DNA from 3 places in the Micromonospora sp. CNZ299 genome. Region 3 is predicted to be linked to each of the others. Evidence: riboswitches for the same ligand, from Rfam matches in the RefSeq annotation. Region 3 holds a riboswitch; each other region holds the start of a gene.

Region 1 (5,072 bases), 5.5 Mb from region 3:
CCTGCCCGCCGGGGTGCAGGTGCAGCTCGGGGTGGTCGTTCGGCTGGTCAACGGTCACCGTCAGCTGTGGAGTGGGCGCGAAGACCATCACGTGCCCGCTCACCGGATCGTCGCCGTTCATGATGTCCGCCTCCAGCACGGTCGGGTGATTCCTCACTGAACGACCTTAATGCGCCAACCGGTGACTGGGCGTGTCATCGGGCCGGCCCGGGCCGGCCCTCGGACATTGCCAGCCAGACATCGGTACGGGACGATCGTGCGACCATCGACGGCGGGAGACGGTGTGCTCAGCAGCGATACCTTCAGCTACACCGTGCAGGCCCGGTGTTCGCCGGCCGAGGCGGCGGCGCTGCTCAGCGACCTGACCCGGCAGGGTGAGCTGCACCCGTTGATCGTCCGGGTCCGCCGACTGCCGCCCCGACCCGGTGCGCAGGCCAGCTACACGATCAACGACCGGCTGGCTGCCGGCCCGCTGCGCTTCCGGACCACCTACCACGCGGACGTCCTGATCAGCGAGGACGACGAGATCGTCATGGTGGCCCGCCAGTGGCCGGCCACCACCGTGCGTAACCACACCCGGCTGCGCCCCGAGCCGGACGGCCTGACCCGGATCGACGTCGACATCACCCTGACCGCGCCGACCCCGCTGTTCCGGTACGCGTTCCGTCAGGCCCGGGCCGCCCACCTCGCCCTGGCCACCCGCCTCGGCGCTGCCCTCGACCGCACCGGCGACCCGCCGCCCCCAGCCTGACCCGAGCGCGGGACGGCAGTGGGGTCACCGGTTGCGGGCGCGGCCCGCCAGGGCGGGCCGCGCGGCGGGACGCCGTCCCCACGGCTTGTACGTGGACAGCACCGTCGCAATGATCATCAGGCTGGTCGACACCGCGGGGGCGATCACCAGGTCGGCACGGTCCCGTGTGGGCAGGGCGGCGCCCACCGCTCCGGCGTGCCGCAGATTCGGGGTGAGCAGGAACAGCACCAGCCCGACCATCACCGTGGTGAGCACCAGCTTGACCACCACCCACCGGTAGCGCAGCAGGCCCCACGGGGTGAGCAGCGAGCTGGCGACACCGATGAGCCAGACCAGGACGCTCAGCGGCGCGAACAGGACGGTGCCGACCAGCGCGCCGACCGGGTAGAGCACCGCAGGGTCGGCACCACGCTGCACGGCGATGCCGAGAGTGAGCAGCACCAGGTCGGCGCCGAGCCAGCCCAGCGAGGTGACCAGGTGCAGGGTGAGCAGCCCCTTGCGGGCGCTGGGTGGGATCCGAGGCATACCGCGATGCTGCCCGCCGACCGCCGCCGGGTCGTCCGACGAGCGACGACATCAGGGGTACGCCCGGCGACGTAGCCCGGTCGGACAGCTCTGCCCGGACGAACGTGATGCCTGTGAGTCATCAAGATGACTCACAGGCATCACACACTTTGGGGAACGGCCGGATCAGTAGACCGACAGGTGCACGTGGTTGGTGTGGTCGCTGGACGGGTCGCCACCCGCCCCGCTGTAGGACTTCCATCCGCTGCTGGGCAGCCAGATCTGCCTGTACCAGATCACGTACAGCACGGCGAGCCGGTCGGCGTTGCGGATGAAGTACGCGGCCAGGTTGTTGCCGTACGTCTTGTCGCCGCCGGTGGCGTCGCCGCCGAAGCCACCCTTCTGGGCGGCGAAGTCGCAGGCCCGGCCCTTCGGGTGCTCACCGGAGCCGCTGGGGCGGTGACAGGAGACGTACCGGGTGAAGCCGGCGGCCTTGGCCTGGTTGAGGGCGTGCAGTGTGCGCGGGGTGATGCAGCCGCTGGCCGGTGTGGGGTCGTTGACGCTGCACGTCTCCGACGGCCAGGAGCCGTCGGAGTTGCGCGGCGCGGCCTTCGCGTTGGCGGCGGAGGTGCCCCGGTTGGAGTCGGTGTCGGCGGCGGGCTGCGGCTTGGGGGTGGTGGCCACGGTCAGGGCCCGTTCGGCCTGCTCCTTGCGCTTGGCCATCACCGCGACCTGCTTGCGCTGCTCGTTGATCTCACCGTTCAGGGCGACCTGGGTGCGGTTGGCCTCGTCCTTGCTGCTGAGCAGGTCGCGCAGCACCCGGTCCTCGTTGGCGGCCACCGCGTCCAGTGCGGCTGCCCGGTCCATGAAGCCTTCCGGGCTGTCGCTGTTGAGCAGCGCCGACATCGCGCTGAGCCGACCGGTGCGGTACGCGACGCCGGCGATCTCGCCGACCTTGCCGCTGCGTTGGTTGAGCTCGACCTCGATGGTCTTCAGTTGGGTGGTGAGCTGCTGCTGCCGCTGCACCGAGGCGTCCAGGGCGCGCTTCGCGTCCAGGTAGCCCTTGCTGGCCGCCTCGAGTTGGGCTCGCAGCGCGGGGGTGCCGCCCTCCTCGTCGGAGTCGGGGGCGGCGGCCCGCAGGCCGGTCGGGGGAGCGGCCGAGGCGGTGCCGGCCGGGAGCGCGACGCCGAGGGCGAACATCGCGACGATCAGGGCCGCCAGTCGGGCGGCGGGTGGTCGTGCTGGTGCCACTGTGCATGTCCTTCCGTCAGCCGCCGACCGGGTTAGCTGACGGGTTCGGGACGGAAGATCCCTACCGCTGACGCGGATGCACCCCAGGTACGTGGTTCCCCGGTTCGCCCTCGCGGGCGATTAGGCGGCGACCACCACCGGCGCCGGGAGGGCGCCGCCTGGTGGAGGCCGGGACCGAGCCTACCGGTGCCAGTGGGGTGGCTGCAGCCAATGTGACCGAAGGTGCGTTCGTCGTCACGAGAGGCTGCTGTCACCACTCGATCGAGCCACACGCTCCGGAGGCGGCACCCGGCTCGATCTGCAACGTCGCGTGCTCGATCCGGAAGTCGTCGTGCAGGGCCGTACGCGCGGCGGTGAGCACCGCGCCGACCTCCGCCCCGGGTGCCATGGTCAGGTGTGCGGAGGCCACGTCCATGCCGGAGGTGAGCGTCCAGACGTGCAGGTCGTGCACCTCGACCACACCGGGGACCGCGGCCAGTCGGTCGTGCACGGCGGTCACCTGGAGGTGCTCCGGGGCGGCCTGCACCAGGATGCGGACGGCGGCCCGTGCCAGCCGCCAGGTGCGCGGAAGGATGAACACGCCGATGGCGACGGCGACCAGCGGGTCGGCCCACCACCAGTCGGTGACGGTGATGAGCAGTGCGGCGCCGATCACGCCGACCGAGCCGAGCAGGTCGCCGAGCACCTCCAGGTAGGCACCCTGAAGGTTGATGCTCTCCCGGGCTCCGGCGCGGAGCAGGGCGAAGGCGGCGATGTTGGCGAGCAGGCCGAGCACGGCCACCGCGAGCATCGGGCCGGCGATGACCTCGTGCGGGTCGCCGAAGCGGCGGATCGCCTCGATCACCACGTAGATCGCGACGCCGGAGAGCAGGACGGCGTTGGCCAGCGCGGCGAGCACCTCGAGTCGGTAGAGCCCGAAGGTGCGCTGCGGGTCACCGGTGGCCCGCCGGGTCGCGGTGATCGCAGCGAGCGCCATCCCGATGCCGAGCACGTCGGTGAACATGTGTCCGGCGTCGGAGAGCAGGGCGAGCGAGCCGGTGTGCAGGGCGGCCACCGCCTCGACCACCATCAGGGTGGCGAGCAGCCCGAATGCCGCCCAGAGGCGGCCCCGGTGCTGGTGTGCGGCATTGGCGACGGACCCGTGGTGGTGGTCATGACCTGCGCCCACGAGAACCACCCTCCGCCGCCAGCCGGGACCCGGTCAAATGTATGTTCACATCGCTATGTATGCAAGTGTAGGGGTGGCAACTCTCGCCGGCGGCTCGCCAGCACGGATCAGCCGGTCGGGTCGATGGTGGTGAGGCGCTGCGTGGCCCGGGAGAGCGCCACGTACAGGGTGCGCACCCCGGCACCCGGATCCGCCCGGATCTCGCTCGGGGCGACCAGCACGACCCCGTCGTACTCCATGCCCTTGGCCTCCAGGCTGGTGACCACCTGGAGCCTCGGCGCGCCGAGTGCGGCGACCCAGCCGGCGACCTCGTCGCGGCGGGGGACCGGCGTGATCACGCCGACGGTGCCCTCCACCTCGGCCAGCAGGCCGGCGGCCGCCTCCACTGTCGCGGTCTCCAACCCGCTCGGGGGCACCGCCAGCTCGACCGGGTCGACCCCGGTGGAGCGGACCGCGGTCGGCAGCGGCAGGTCAGGATAGAGCCGGCGGATCTCCGCCGCCGCCACCGCGAAGATCTCCGAGGAGTTGCGGTAGTTGGTGGTGAGCGTGAAATCGTGCCGCTTGCGCCGACCCAGCGCCTGGTCCCGGGCCCGGTCCAGCTCGTCGGGGTCCCCGGTCCACGCGGTCTGGGCGGGGTCGCCGACCACCGTCCAGGAGGCCAGACGGCCACGTCGACCGACCATCCGCCACTGCATCGGTGAGACGTCCTGCGCCTCGTCCACGACCACGTGCGCGTAGTCCCGGTAGTCCTCCGGGCGCTCCCGGGCCGCCGCACGGGCGGCCCGTTGCCGCTCGCCGAGGGTACTCAACTCGCGTACGCCGCCAGCCAGCTGGAACGGGTCGCGCCGGGCCTTTGCCGACTGCGCCGGCTTGCCGAGCAGGGAGTCCAGCTCGTCCAGCAGCGCGATGTCGGCGATGGTCAGCCCGGTCGTGTCCAGGTGCCGGTACGCGGCGCTGAGCAGCCGGATCTCCGCGGAGGAGAGGATCCCCCCGGCGTACCGGCGCAGGCGGTCCGGCTGCGCCAGCCAGCCCAGAACGTGTCGAGGGTGCAGCCGGGGCCACCACGCCTTGAGGAACTCCCGGAACTCCGACCGCTCGGCGATCTCCGCCTCGAAGGTCCGCTGGTCCGGCAGTCGAATGCCCACCTCACGGGCCTGCGCCCAGAGCGCGGCGAACACCCCGTCGAAGCCGGCCCGGCGCACCTCGTTGCGGCGGGCACCCCGTTGCAACGCGCGGTCCCGGATCCGGTCCAGTGCCGGCCGGTCCAGCCGCAGCAGCGTGCCCCGGTAGAGCAGCCGCAGCTCACCCGGGCCGCCCGGCACCGCGTCGCGGGCAGCCCGCTCCAGCACCCGACGCATCCGCAGCGAGCCCTTCACCGCCGCCACCTCGGGCGGGTCG
Region 2 (5,072 bases), 3.0 Mb from region 3:
TACACCGCCGAGTGGACCGTCCGGGAGATCGTCAAGCGATACTCCGACTTCATCGCCTGGCCGATCCGGATGAGCGTCGAGCGGCCTGGCGCCGACGGCGAGGCCGCCACCAGCGAGGTGCAGACCCTCAACTCGATGAAGGCACTCTGGGCTCGACCCCGCGACGAGGTCGACGCCGCGGAGTACAACGAGTTCTACAAGCACGTCAGCCACGACTGGGCCGACCCGCTCGAGGTCGTGCACATGAAGGGCGAGGGCACCTTCGAGTACGAGGCGCTGCTGTTCCTGCCCAGCCACGCCCCGCTCGACCTGTTCTCCCCGCAGGGCCGCCGCGGCGTCCAGCTCTACGTCAAGCGCGTCTTCATCATGGACGACTGCGAGGCGCTGGTCCCGACCTACCTGCGCTTCGTCAAGGGCGTGGTCGACGCGCACGACCTGTCGCTGAACATCTCCCGCGAGATCCTCCAGCAGGACCGGCAGATCCAGATCGTCCGCCGTCGCCTGGTGAAGAAGATCCTCGCCACGGTCAAGGACCTCAAGGCCAACCACGCCGAGAGGTACCGCACCTTCTGGACCGAGTTCGGCGCGGTGGTCAAGGAAGGGCTGATCGACGACACCGACAACCGCGACACCCTGCTGGACCTCCTGTCGGTCGCCTCCACCCACGACCCCGCCGAGCCCACCGACCTGGCCGGCTACGTCTCACGGATGAAGGACGGCCAGAGCGACATCTGGTACGCCACCGGCGAGTCCCGGGCCGCCATCGAGAACTCGCCGCACCTGGAGGCGTTCCGGGCCAAGGGCCACGAGGTGCTGCTGCTCACCGACCAGGTCGACGAGGTGTGGGTCGAGCGGGTCGGCGCGTACGACGGTCGGCCGCTGCGGTCCATCGCCAAGGGCGAGATCGACCTGGACACCGACGAGGAGAAGCAGCAGGCCGAGGCCGAGCGCGAGCAGCAGCGGCAGGAGTTCGCCGCCCTGCTCGACTGGCTGGGCACCACCCTGACCGACAGCGTCCGGGAGGTGCGCCTGTCGTCGCGACTGACCACCTCGCCGGCCTGCGTCGTCGGCGACGCCCACGACCTCACGCCGACCCTGGAGAAGATGTACCGGGCGATGGGGCACGAGGTTCCCCCGACCAAGCGGATCCTGGAGATCAACCCCGGTCACCCGCTGGTGTCCGGGCTGCGCAAGGCCCACGAGCAGGGCAGCGACCAGGCGGCCCTGACCGAGACCGCCGAGCTGCTCTACGGCCTGGCGGTGCTCGCCGAGGGCGGTGAGCTGACCGACCCGGCCCGCTTCACCCGGACGCTCGCCGACCGGCTGGCGCGCACCCTGTAGCTGGCGTACCCCGCCAAGCGGCGGGCTTCCCGGGTCACCGGGTGGCCCGCCGCCGGCGGCGGCCGGCTACCAGCGGTTCCAGTGGGCGAACCCGTCCGCGTCGGCCTGCGGACCGGGCTTGAAGTCGGTGCCCAGGGTGAACGCCACCGGCGTGAGCGCCACCTGCACGACGGTGTCGTAGGGGATGCCGAGCAGGTCTGCCATCTCCCTTTCGTAGCTGAGATGGCTCGTGGTCCACGCGGTGCCGAGCCCGCGTTCCCGAGCGGCCAGCATGAAGCTCCAGAACGCCGGGATGACCGAACCCCAGGCCCCGGCCTGCCCGCGCACGCTGGCCAGCTCGGCGCGGGACTCGACCCGCAGACAGGGGATGAGCAGCAGCGGCACCTCGTGCAGGTGATCCGCCAGGTGTTGCAGGCTGCCGGCGATCCGGCCCCACTGCTCGGAGGCGAAGTCCATCCTGCTGAAGGCCGGCCCGGTGCCGCCCGACGCGGGTGGCGGTGCCATCAGCCCGAGTCGCCACAGTCGGGCGACGGCGGCCCGGGTCCGCGGATCCTCGACGAAGATGAAGTCCCAGCGTTGCCTGTTGATTTCGTGATTTCGAAAACCGTCCAAATGAAGAGCGGAGCACGGTCATGCCGGTCGACACAGTGATCTTCAGCGGGGAGGGCCCGCACGCCGATCCCTGGCACCCGTTGTCCGAGACCAGCGCGGCGATCGCCAAGCTCGTCGGCGACGCGGGCCCGGTGGCGATCGTGACCACCGTCGACCAACTCGCGGCAGCGCTCGACGGCGCCCGCCTCCTGGTGGTGAACGCCAGCGCATCGAGCACCCGATCACTACCGGTCTCGTGGACTTCGAGGTGCACGACGAGCGCTACACCGACCTGGAGTTGCTCGACGGCGTCGACGTCGAGACTCTCTACGTCCACGACGAGGGTGGCGACACCCACCCGCTCGTGTGGGCGCGCACGGCCGGGAGCAGCCGGATCGTCTACAACGCACTCGGTCACGACGCGCTGTCGTACGAGTCGCCGGGGCACGTCGAGTTGCTGCGGCGCATCGTGCTCTGGCTCCGTCACCGCATCTGATCCGCAACGGTCCACGGTGGTCACTGCACACCGACCGGCCGCCCGCAACCGCTGGGGGTGACGCCCCGCGTACCCCGGTGAAGAACTTCACAGGGGTTGGGCGATCGTCACCGACCGTGCCTAACGTCGGTCGGGTTCGCCACTGCGGACACCACGGCCGGCAACGCCAAATCCTGCCCCCGGTCGGTGGAACCCAGTCACCCGGGCAGGAGCGGGGGACCCAAACGTTCCTCGGTGCACGTCACCTCGGGGTGAAGCCGCCATCGTGCGGCCGGGCTCCTCGGCCCGAACCCGACAGCTCACCTCGCCGGCGTGGAGGAAGTTCACATGACGTCTGTCTACACGCCCCGTCACCGACGGGTCACCACCCGCCGTCTCGCCGTCGGCACCCTGGCCGTCGGTGCGGTCACCGGTGCTGTCGCCCTCTTCGGCCCGGCCGCCCCCGCGCAGGCCGCGGTCAACTGGGACGCGATCGCCAAGTGCGAGTCCGGCGGTAACTGGAAGATCAACACCGGCAACGGCTACTACGGTGGCCTGCAGTTCTCCCAGAGCACCTGGGCCGGCTACGGCGGCAAGAAGTACGCCGCCCGCGCCGACCTGGCCAGCCGCGGCGAGCAGATCGCCATCGCCGAGAAGGTGCTCGACGGGCAGGGCATCGGCGCGTGGCCGACCTGCGGCAAGAAGGGCGGCTCGTCGAGCGGCTCCACCGCGAAGCCGTCGACGAAGTCCACGCAGAAGCCCACCGCGAAGTCCACGGCGAAGCCCACCGAGCAGCAGGAGCGGCCCTCGCGGCGGGAGCAGCCGGCGACCCGCAACCACGAGCGCACCGCGCCGACCACGGGCGGCCAGACGTACCTGGTCAAGCCGGGCGACACCCTGTCGGAGATCGCCGACAGCCACCGGGTGACCGGCGGTTGGCAGTCGCTCTACGAGCACAACCGGCAGCTGATCGGGGCCGACCCGGGCCTGATCTTCCCGGGTCAGCGGCTCAGCCTCTGACGGTCTTCCCGCGTCAGCGGCTCAGCCTCTGACGGATGACACACGAACGCTCGGCCGGGTCACCGGCCGAGCGTTCGTACGTGTGGTGCGGATCAGCCCGAGCGCCCGTACCCCGGGGGAAGCCGTCACGCCGCGGAGGCGGATGCCTTCGACCCTCGGTGCGACGCGACCGGGCCGGCGTTCCAGCCCCAGCGGGGCGCCGGTGCGCTGCCCTCCCCGGACCAGCCCGTGCCGCCCTCCTCGTTGTCGCCGCCGTCGGTGGTCATCTCGACCGGGGCGGGTGTGCTGCGGGCAAGTCGCATCGACTGCTCCGCGCCGGCGCGGGCCGCGCACGGCCAGGACTGCCCGGCGCACTGAAGGTTGCGGCACTGACCCTCGTCGTCCGGCTCGTGGGCGCTCAGCACGTCGATCGCCAGTTGCCAGAGCAGCGGGTCGGTTACGTCGTGCGGCCGTTCGGCAGTGCGACTCGGCCGGTTGCTGGTGTCGTCGTCGGACATTGTGGGTCCCCCCTTGTCAGGCTGTACCCCACAAGGGTCACCCGTCAGCCGCCGGCTAAACCGCCGACCTGCTGTGATGTGTCTCCGGTCGCAGCGGTCGCCGGGACGCCGCACGCAGATCGGTCAATCCGGCAGCAGCGGCATCTCGACGCCCGGCTCCCGGCCGAGCAGGACCGCTCGGGTCAGCGCCGTTGAGCCGAACCGGTCGCGGACCGCGTCCACCGCGGCGTCCAACTCCGCGCCAGGATCGCGGTGAAACGGCAGCTCCGGTTGCACGGGGTTGTCGTCCAGGTTGCCCACTGAGACACCGATCAGGGTGACACCACGACGATCGATCTCGGTCAGCGCTGCTCGCAGCAACGCGCGCGCGGCGGCGAGCAGCGGCGTCGTGTCGGCGGTCGCCTTGCCGATGGTGTGCGAGCGGGTCGCCCGGGTGTAGTCGCCGAAGCGCAGCCGCAACACCACGGTGCGACCGGACCGCCCCGCCGCCCGCATGCGGCGGCTGACCCGGTCGACCAGGCCGGCGAGGATGGCATCCAGCTCCGCCGGGGCATGCGGGGTGCGGCTCAGCGCATGCTGCGCGCCCATCGAGCCGCGTCGCCGGCCGACCTGCACCGAGCGAGGATCGCGGTTGTGCGCCAGGGCGTGCAGGTGCCTGCCGGCGCCCGACCCGAGCAGCGACACCAGGGCGGCCTCACCGAGCCGGGCCACCTCACCGACCGTACGGATCCGGCGTTCCCGCAGCTTCGCTGAGGTGACCGGGCCGACGCCCCACAACCGCTCGACTGGCAGTGGGTGCAGGAACGCCAACTCGGCGTCCGGTGCGACCACCAGCAGACCATCCGGCTTCGCCACCCCGCTGGCCACCTTCGCCAGGAACTTCGTGCGGGCCACACCCACCGTGATCGGCAGGTGGACCCGTTCACGAACCTCCCGGCGCAGCCGCTCGGCGATCTCGGCCGGCGACCCGACCAGCCGCCACAGGCCACCGACGTCCAGGAACGCCTCGTCGATGGAGAGCCCCTCGACCAGTGGCGTGGTCTGCCGGAAGATCTCGAAGACCGCCCGGCTCGCCGCCGTGTACGCCGACATCCGGGGTGGCACCACGATCGCGTCCGGACAGAGGCGGCGCGCCTGCTGACCACCCA
Region 3 (5,072 bases):
ACGACCCTCGCGCTGCTGCTCAGCACCGCTGCGGTGGGCGTCGTTCCGGCCGCTTCGGCCTTCTCCGCGGCGCCCGGCGGCGCCTGCGTGGAGCCAGCCGACGGCCACTCCAACGCCCGGATCAAGCCCGGTGCGGCGGCCAAGCACGACCCGAACGAGCTGACCGCGCAGCAGGTCCGCGAGCGGGACGCGGACCTGGCCGCTGCGTTGCGCGAGCGCGCCAACTTCCGCACCGGCGCCGGCGCGACGGCACTGGCCACGGTCACCATCCCGGTGGTGGTGCACGTGATCCAGGAGAACAGCACCCGGGCCGGCGGCAACATCCCCGACTCGATGATCACCTCGCAGATCACCGTGCTCAACCAGGCCTACGCCGGTGCGACCGGCGGAGCGGTCACCGCGTTCGCCTTCCGACTCGACAAGATCAACCGGGTGACGAACCCGTCGTGGTACCCGATCGTGCAGGGCTCGTCGGCGGAGCGGTCGATGAAGTCCTCGTTGCGGGTGGGCGGCAAGAACACCCTCAACATCTACCTCGGTGAGCTGAGCAACGACCTGCTGGGCTGGGCGACCTTCCCGCAGCGCAAATTGAGCAGCATGGACGGCGTGGTCGCGCTGAGCGAGTCGCTGCCGGGCGGCACCGCCACCAACTACAACCAGGGCGACACGGGCACCCACGAGGTGGGCCACTGGCTGAACCTCTACCACACCTTCCAGGGCGGGTGTGGCGGCTCGGGTGACAGCGTCAGCGACACCCCGGCCGAGGCGTCGCCGGCCTACCAGTGCCCGACCGGGCGCAACACCTGCTCGGCGACCGGGCTGGACCCGATCACCAACTTCATGGACTACACCTACGACTCGTGCATGTACCAGTTCACCCCCGGGCAGGCCAGCCGGATGCTGACCGCGTGGAACGCGTACCGGGCGGCATAACTTCCCTGCGTACGACCGGTGCCGGCCCCGTCACGACGGGGCCGGCACCGGGGTGTTTCTCCCCAGGACCAGGTCAGGCGGCCGAACACTGGACGTTGCGGCTGCGGCGGGCCGGGCGAGCCTGCGGTACGGCTGAAGGTGCGGCCGGGGCCAGTGGGTCGAGCCACACCTGCACCTCCGGCCCGCCGACGGCGACACCGAGGCCGTGCTGCTCCCGGCGGGCCAACATCGCCACGTCGACGGTGAACTCGAACAACCGCCAGTCGACCTGTGGCTCCGCCCGGGCGCCCTGCGCCAACCGTGCGACCCGGAGCGGATCGGTCACCGGACGGGCGCGACCCGCCACGTACGCCTCGTCGTCGCTCTCCTCCGGCGGAAACGAGTGCAGCGCGTAACGGCCGTCGCGTTCGAGATCGCGGCGCTTCGGAGAGTCGACGATGAAGCAGAACAAGCCCTCGTCGGTGATGACCGGGGAGACCGGATGGACCCGGGGCCCGCCGTCGGCGCGGACCGTGGCCAGGTAGCCGAAGCCTGGCCCGTACTGCTGGAGGAGAACGCGGATCCCGTCGGCGAGTCGGGGCTCGTCGGCGGCGAATTCGGACCAGGAAGCCATGTGGGCATTCTATCGAACAAATGTACGAGCAGCGACCTCGACGCGCTGGTCATCGGCACCGAATCCTGGCAGTTTCGACAACGCGGCTATGGTGGTCCGATGCTGCTCTCCGACCGCGACCTGGTCTCCGAGATCAAGGCCGGCACGCTGGGCCTGGAGCCGTTCGAGCCCACCCTGGTCCAACCCTCCAGCATCGACGTCCGACTCGACCGGCTGTTCAGGGTCTTCAACAACCACCTCTACACGCACATCGATCCGGCGATGCAGCAGGACGACCTGACCTCTTCGGTCGAGGTCCCCGACGGGGAGCCGTTCGTGCTGCACCCGGGCGAGTTCGTGCTGGCCTCGACGCTGGAGGTCATCTCGCTGGGCGACCAGCTCGCCGGCCGACTGGAGGGCAAGAGCTCCCTGGGCCGGCTCGGGCTGCTCACGCACTCCACCGCCGGCTTCATCGACCCGGGGTTCTCCGGTCACGTGACGCTGGAGCTCTCCAACGTGGCGAACCTGCCGATCACCCTCTGGCCGGGCATGAAGATCGGGCAGCTCTGCATCTTCCGGCTCTCCTCGCCGGCCGAGCACCCGTACGGCTCGGCGGTCTACGGCTCGCGCTACCAGGGCCAGCGGGGTCCGACGCCCAGCCGCGCCTGGCAGCACTGGCGCACCTGGCCCACCCGTTGACGGGCTGAGGCACCACGGTCAGACGACGAGGGCCCGCCGCGACCGATCGCGACGGGCCCTCCTGGTCACCCAGGATCAGCCTGGGCGACCGTAGCTGTGGATCGGGCCGTCGTCGACCTTCTTCATCTTGACCGGTTGGCCGGCCTGCGAGGCGTGCACCACCCAGCCGTTGCCGACGTACATGCCGACGTGGTGGATGTCGCTGTAGTAGAAGACCAGGTCGCCGGGGCGCAGGTCGGCCTTGCTGACGTCCTTGGTGACGCGGCTCTGCTGAGCGGCGTTGTGCGGCAACGACACCCCGGCCTTCGCCCATGCGGCCAGCATCAGCCCCGAGCAGTCGTACGAGTTCGGGCCCTCGGCACCCCACACGTAGGGCTTGCCGATCTGCGCGCAGGCGAACTTGACCGCCGTGCCCGCAGCGCCGCCGGGATAGCTGCCGGGGCAGGGCGCCGGACGCAGCGGACCGCCGCCCCCGTTGCCGTACACCTTGAGGCGCAGCTTCTGCAGCCGGTCGATCTCCTCGTTGATCTGCTTCTTCTTGGCCGCCAACTGGGCCTCGGTGCGGGCCAGCTGGGCCACCATCTCGTCCAGCGGCGCCTTCTGCGCGGCCAGCTCGTCGCGCAGGTCGGCGACCTCGCGTACGTCCTGCTGCTGGTTGTGCGCGAACCGGTCGAGCATTTCGAGCTGGCTGACCACCTCGCTGGGTGACCGGCTGCCGAGCATCGCGTTGACGGTCGAGACGGTCTCGCCCTTGTACGCGCGCACGGCCAGCGCGCTGACCTTGTCCATCGCGGCGTCGACCTGCCGCTCGAGCGGGGCGATGCGGGCGGCCAACGCGTCCGCCTGCTTGCGCTTGACGGCGAGGTCGGCCCGGGTGGCGTTGTGCCGTTCGATGATCGGTTCGAGTGTGTTCCAGTCGGCGTCGATCTGGCGCTCGATCTCGGCGACGGACGGGTCGGCGTGGGCGGCCGTGGCGCTGCCCGTCAGGACGACGGCGACGCCGACCAGTGCGGCGAGAGCGGTGGTGAAGCGGGACCAGCGTGGGCGCGGCACGATCGACGTCGGGACGGCGAATGCCGACCGCTCGGACGACGGCCGCGGGGCATGGAGTGCCACCGGGGTTCCGTACTCCTTCTTCCTGACCGCCTACCGGGTTAGCTGACGGGTTCGGGCGGGAAGTCGGCGCCCTACCGCAGTGGCTGCGGATTCACCCCGAGGGACGTGGGTCCCCGGTTCGCTCGGAAACGACTCGGCGGTGTCGGTCCGTTACCGCCCGGGATGGGCGGAGCTGCTGTCGGGCCGACAAATGACCAGAGTAGAGACGCCCGTTACCGATCCGCAACCCGTACGGCCGTGACACTCCGTACCGATCGGGTGGGGGTCACCGATCGTGTGTGAAGAATTCTTTCTCGACATGTCGATAGATGGAAAGGTATTGACGCGGACTCTCCAGCGGCGCGATGGTGACCTGACCTCTACCCGCGAGAATTTAGGGGGTTCGATGCACCATCCAACAGTGTCGGCCGGCTGGCGCGCGCTGCTCGCCACGACCGTCGTCGCCGCCGCGAGCGCGGTGCCACTCTCCACGGCCGCCACCGCCGCACCCACCGCCGATCGCCAGCAGCAGTACGCCGCCGCGGCGACCGAGTACAGCGTGCCGACGGGCGTGCTGCTCGGTGTCTCCTATCTGGAGTCCCGCTGGGACAGCAACGCCGGCACACCGAGCACGAGCGGCGGCTACGGCCCGATGCACCTGACCGATGCCCGCCACGTTGCCGCTCTACCCGGGCGCGGCCACCACGACGCCGGCGCCGAGGACCCACGCGGTGACGACTCCCGGCCCTCCCGGGTGCCCGCGCCCCGACCCGTCGAGGCCCCCGCGCCGACCGCCGCCGCGTTGCAGACCGTGGACGCGGCGGCCGCACTGACCGGTGCCACCCCCGAGGCGCTGCGCACCGACGCGGCGGTCAACATCCGGGGTGGGGCCGCGTTGCTCAGCGCGTACCAGCGGGAGTTGGGTGCGCCGGTCGGAGCGGACACCGACCCGGCGGCCTGGTACGGGGCGGTGGCCCGCTACGCCGGTGCGGACAGCGCCGACGCCGCTGCGGCCTTCGCCGACGAGGTCTTCACCACCATCGCCGCGGGCGAGTCCCGGATGACCGACGACGGCCAGCGGATCACCCTGCCGGCGCGCGCGGTACAGCCCGAGCGCTCCTGGTTGGACCGGCTGGGCCTGCGCCGGTTGGCCCGCCCGGACGGGCTGGAGTGCCCGCGCACCATCTCCTGCGAGTGGATCCCGGCGCCCTACGAGGCGTTCGGCGACGGGGACTACGGCAACCACGACCTCTCCGACCGGCCCGCCCGGCAGAAGATCGAGTACATCGTCATCCACGACACCGAGGCGAGCTGGGCAACGACCCTGAAACTCGTCCAGGACCCGACGTACGTGAGCTGGCACTACTCGCTGCGCTCGGTGGACGGGCACATCGCCCAGCACGTGAAGACCAAGGACGTCGGCTGGCACGCGGGCAACTGGTACGTCAACGCCAAGTCGATCGGTCTCGAACACGAGGGCTTCGCCGCGCAGGGCACCTGGTACACGGAGGCGATGTACCGGACCTCGGCGAAACTGGTGCGGCACCTGGCGCTGCGGTTGGGCATCCCGCTGGACCGCCAGCACATCATCGGCCACGACAACGTGCCCGGCACCATCGCGTCGACCGTGCGGGGGATGCACTGGGATCCGGGCCCGTACTGGGACTGGACGCACTACTTCGACCTGCTGCACGCGCCTCGGCTGGACACCGGCACCCCGGCCACCGGGCTGGTCCGGATCGACCCGGACTAC

The links. Region 3 has a riboswitch for cyclic di-AMP ahead of CLT68_RS06930 (C40 family peptidase). Riboswitches for the same ligand answer to the same signal wherever they lie in the genome.
Region 1: linked by a shared signal. The riboswitch ahead of CLT68_RS31285 (coiled-coil domain-containing protein) and the one ahead of CLT68_RS06930 (C40 family peptidase) in region 3 are both predicted to bind cyclic di-AMP.
Region 2: linked by a shared signal. The riboswitch ahead of CLT68_RS20000 (LysM peptidoglycan-binding domain-containing protein) and the one ahead of CLT68_RS06930 (C40 family peptidase) in region 3 are both predicted to bind cyclic di-AMP.

The regions. Positions count from the first base shown of each region.
Region 1 is NZ_PEFG01000001.1:6,925,671-6,930,742, reverse strand. Features, by position in the region: gene CLT68_RS31300 (PfkB family carbohydrate kinase) at 1-88, opposite strand, end outside; gene CLT68_RS31295 (SRPBCC family protein) at 284-751, shown strand; gene CLT68_RS31290 (hypothetical protein) at 776-1,276, opposite strand; gene CLT68_RS31285 (coiled-coil domain-containing protein) at 1,442-2,506, opposite strand; cyclic di-AMP (ydaO/yuaA leader) riboswitch at 2,512-2,643, opposite strand; gene CLT68_RS31280 (cation diffusion facilitator family transporter) at 2,757-3,674, opposite strand; gene CLT68_RS31275 (AAA family ATPase) at 3,782-5,072, opposite strand, start outside.
Region 2 is NZ_PEFG01000001.1:4,423,375-4,428,446, forward strand. Features, by position in the region: gene htpG (molecular chaperone HtpG) at 1-1,341, shown strand, start outside; gene CLT68_RS19990 (nitroreductase family protein) at 1,408-1,953, opposite strand; gene CLT68_RS33400 (ThuA domain-containing protein) at 2,162-2,428, shown strand; cyclic di-AMP (ydaO/yuaA leader) riboswitch at 2,583-2,755, shown strand; gene CLT68_RS20000 (LysM peptidoglycan-binding domain-containing protein) at 2,756-3,427, shown strand; gene CLT68_RS20005 (hypothetical protein) at 3,553-3,924, opposite strand; gene dinB (DNA polymerase IV) at 4,048-5,072, opposite strand, start outside.
Region 3 is NZ_PEFG01000001.1:1,452,150-1,457,221, reverse strand. Features, by position in the region: gene CLT68_RS06945 (zinc metalloprotease) at 1-933, shown strand, start outside; gene CLT68_RS06940 (pyridoxamine 5'-phosphate oxidase family protein) at 1,007-1,546, opposite strand; gene dcd (dCTP deaminase) at 1,646-2,224, shown strand; gene CLT68_RS06930 (C40 family peptidase) at 2,300-3,340, opposite strand; cyclic di-AMP (ydaO/yuaA leader) riboswitch at 3,354-3,489, opposite strand; gene CLT68_RS06925 (peptidoglycan recognition protein family protein) at 3,726-5,072, shown strand, end outside.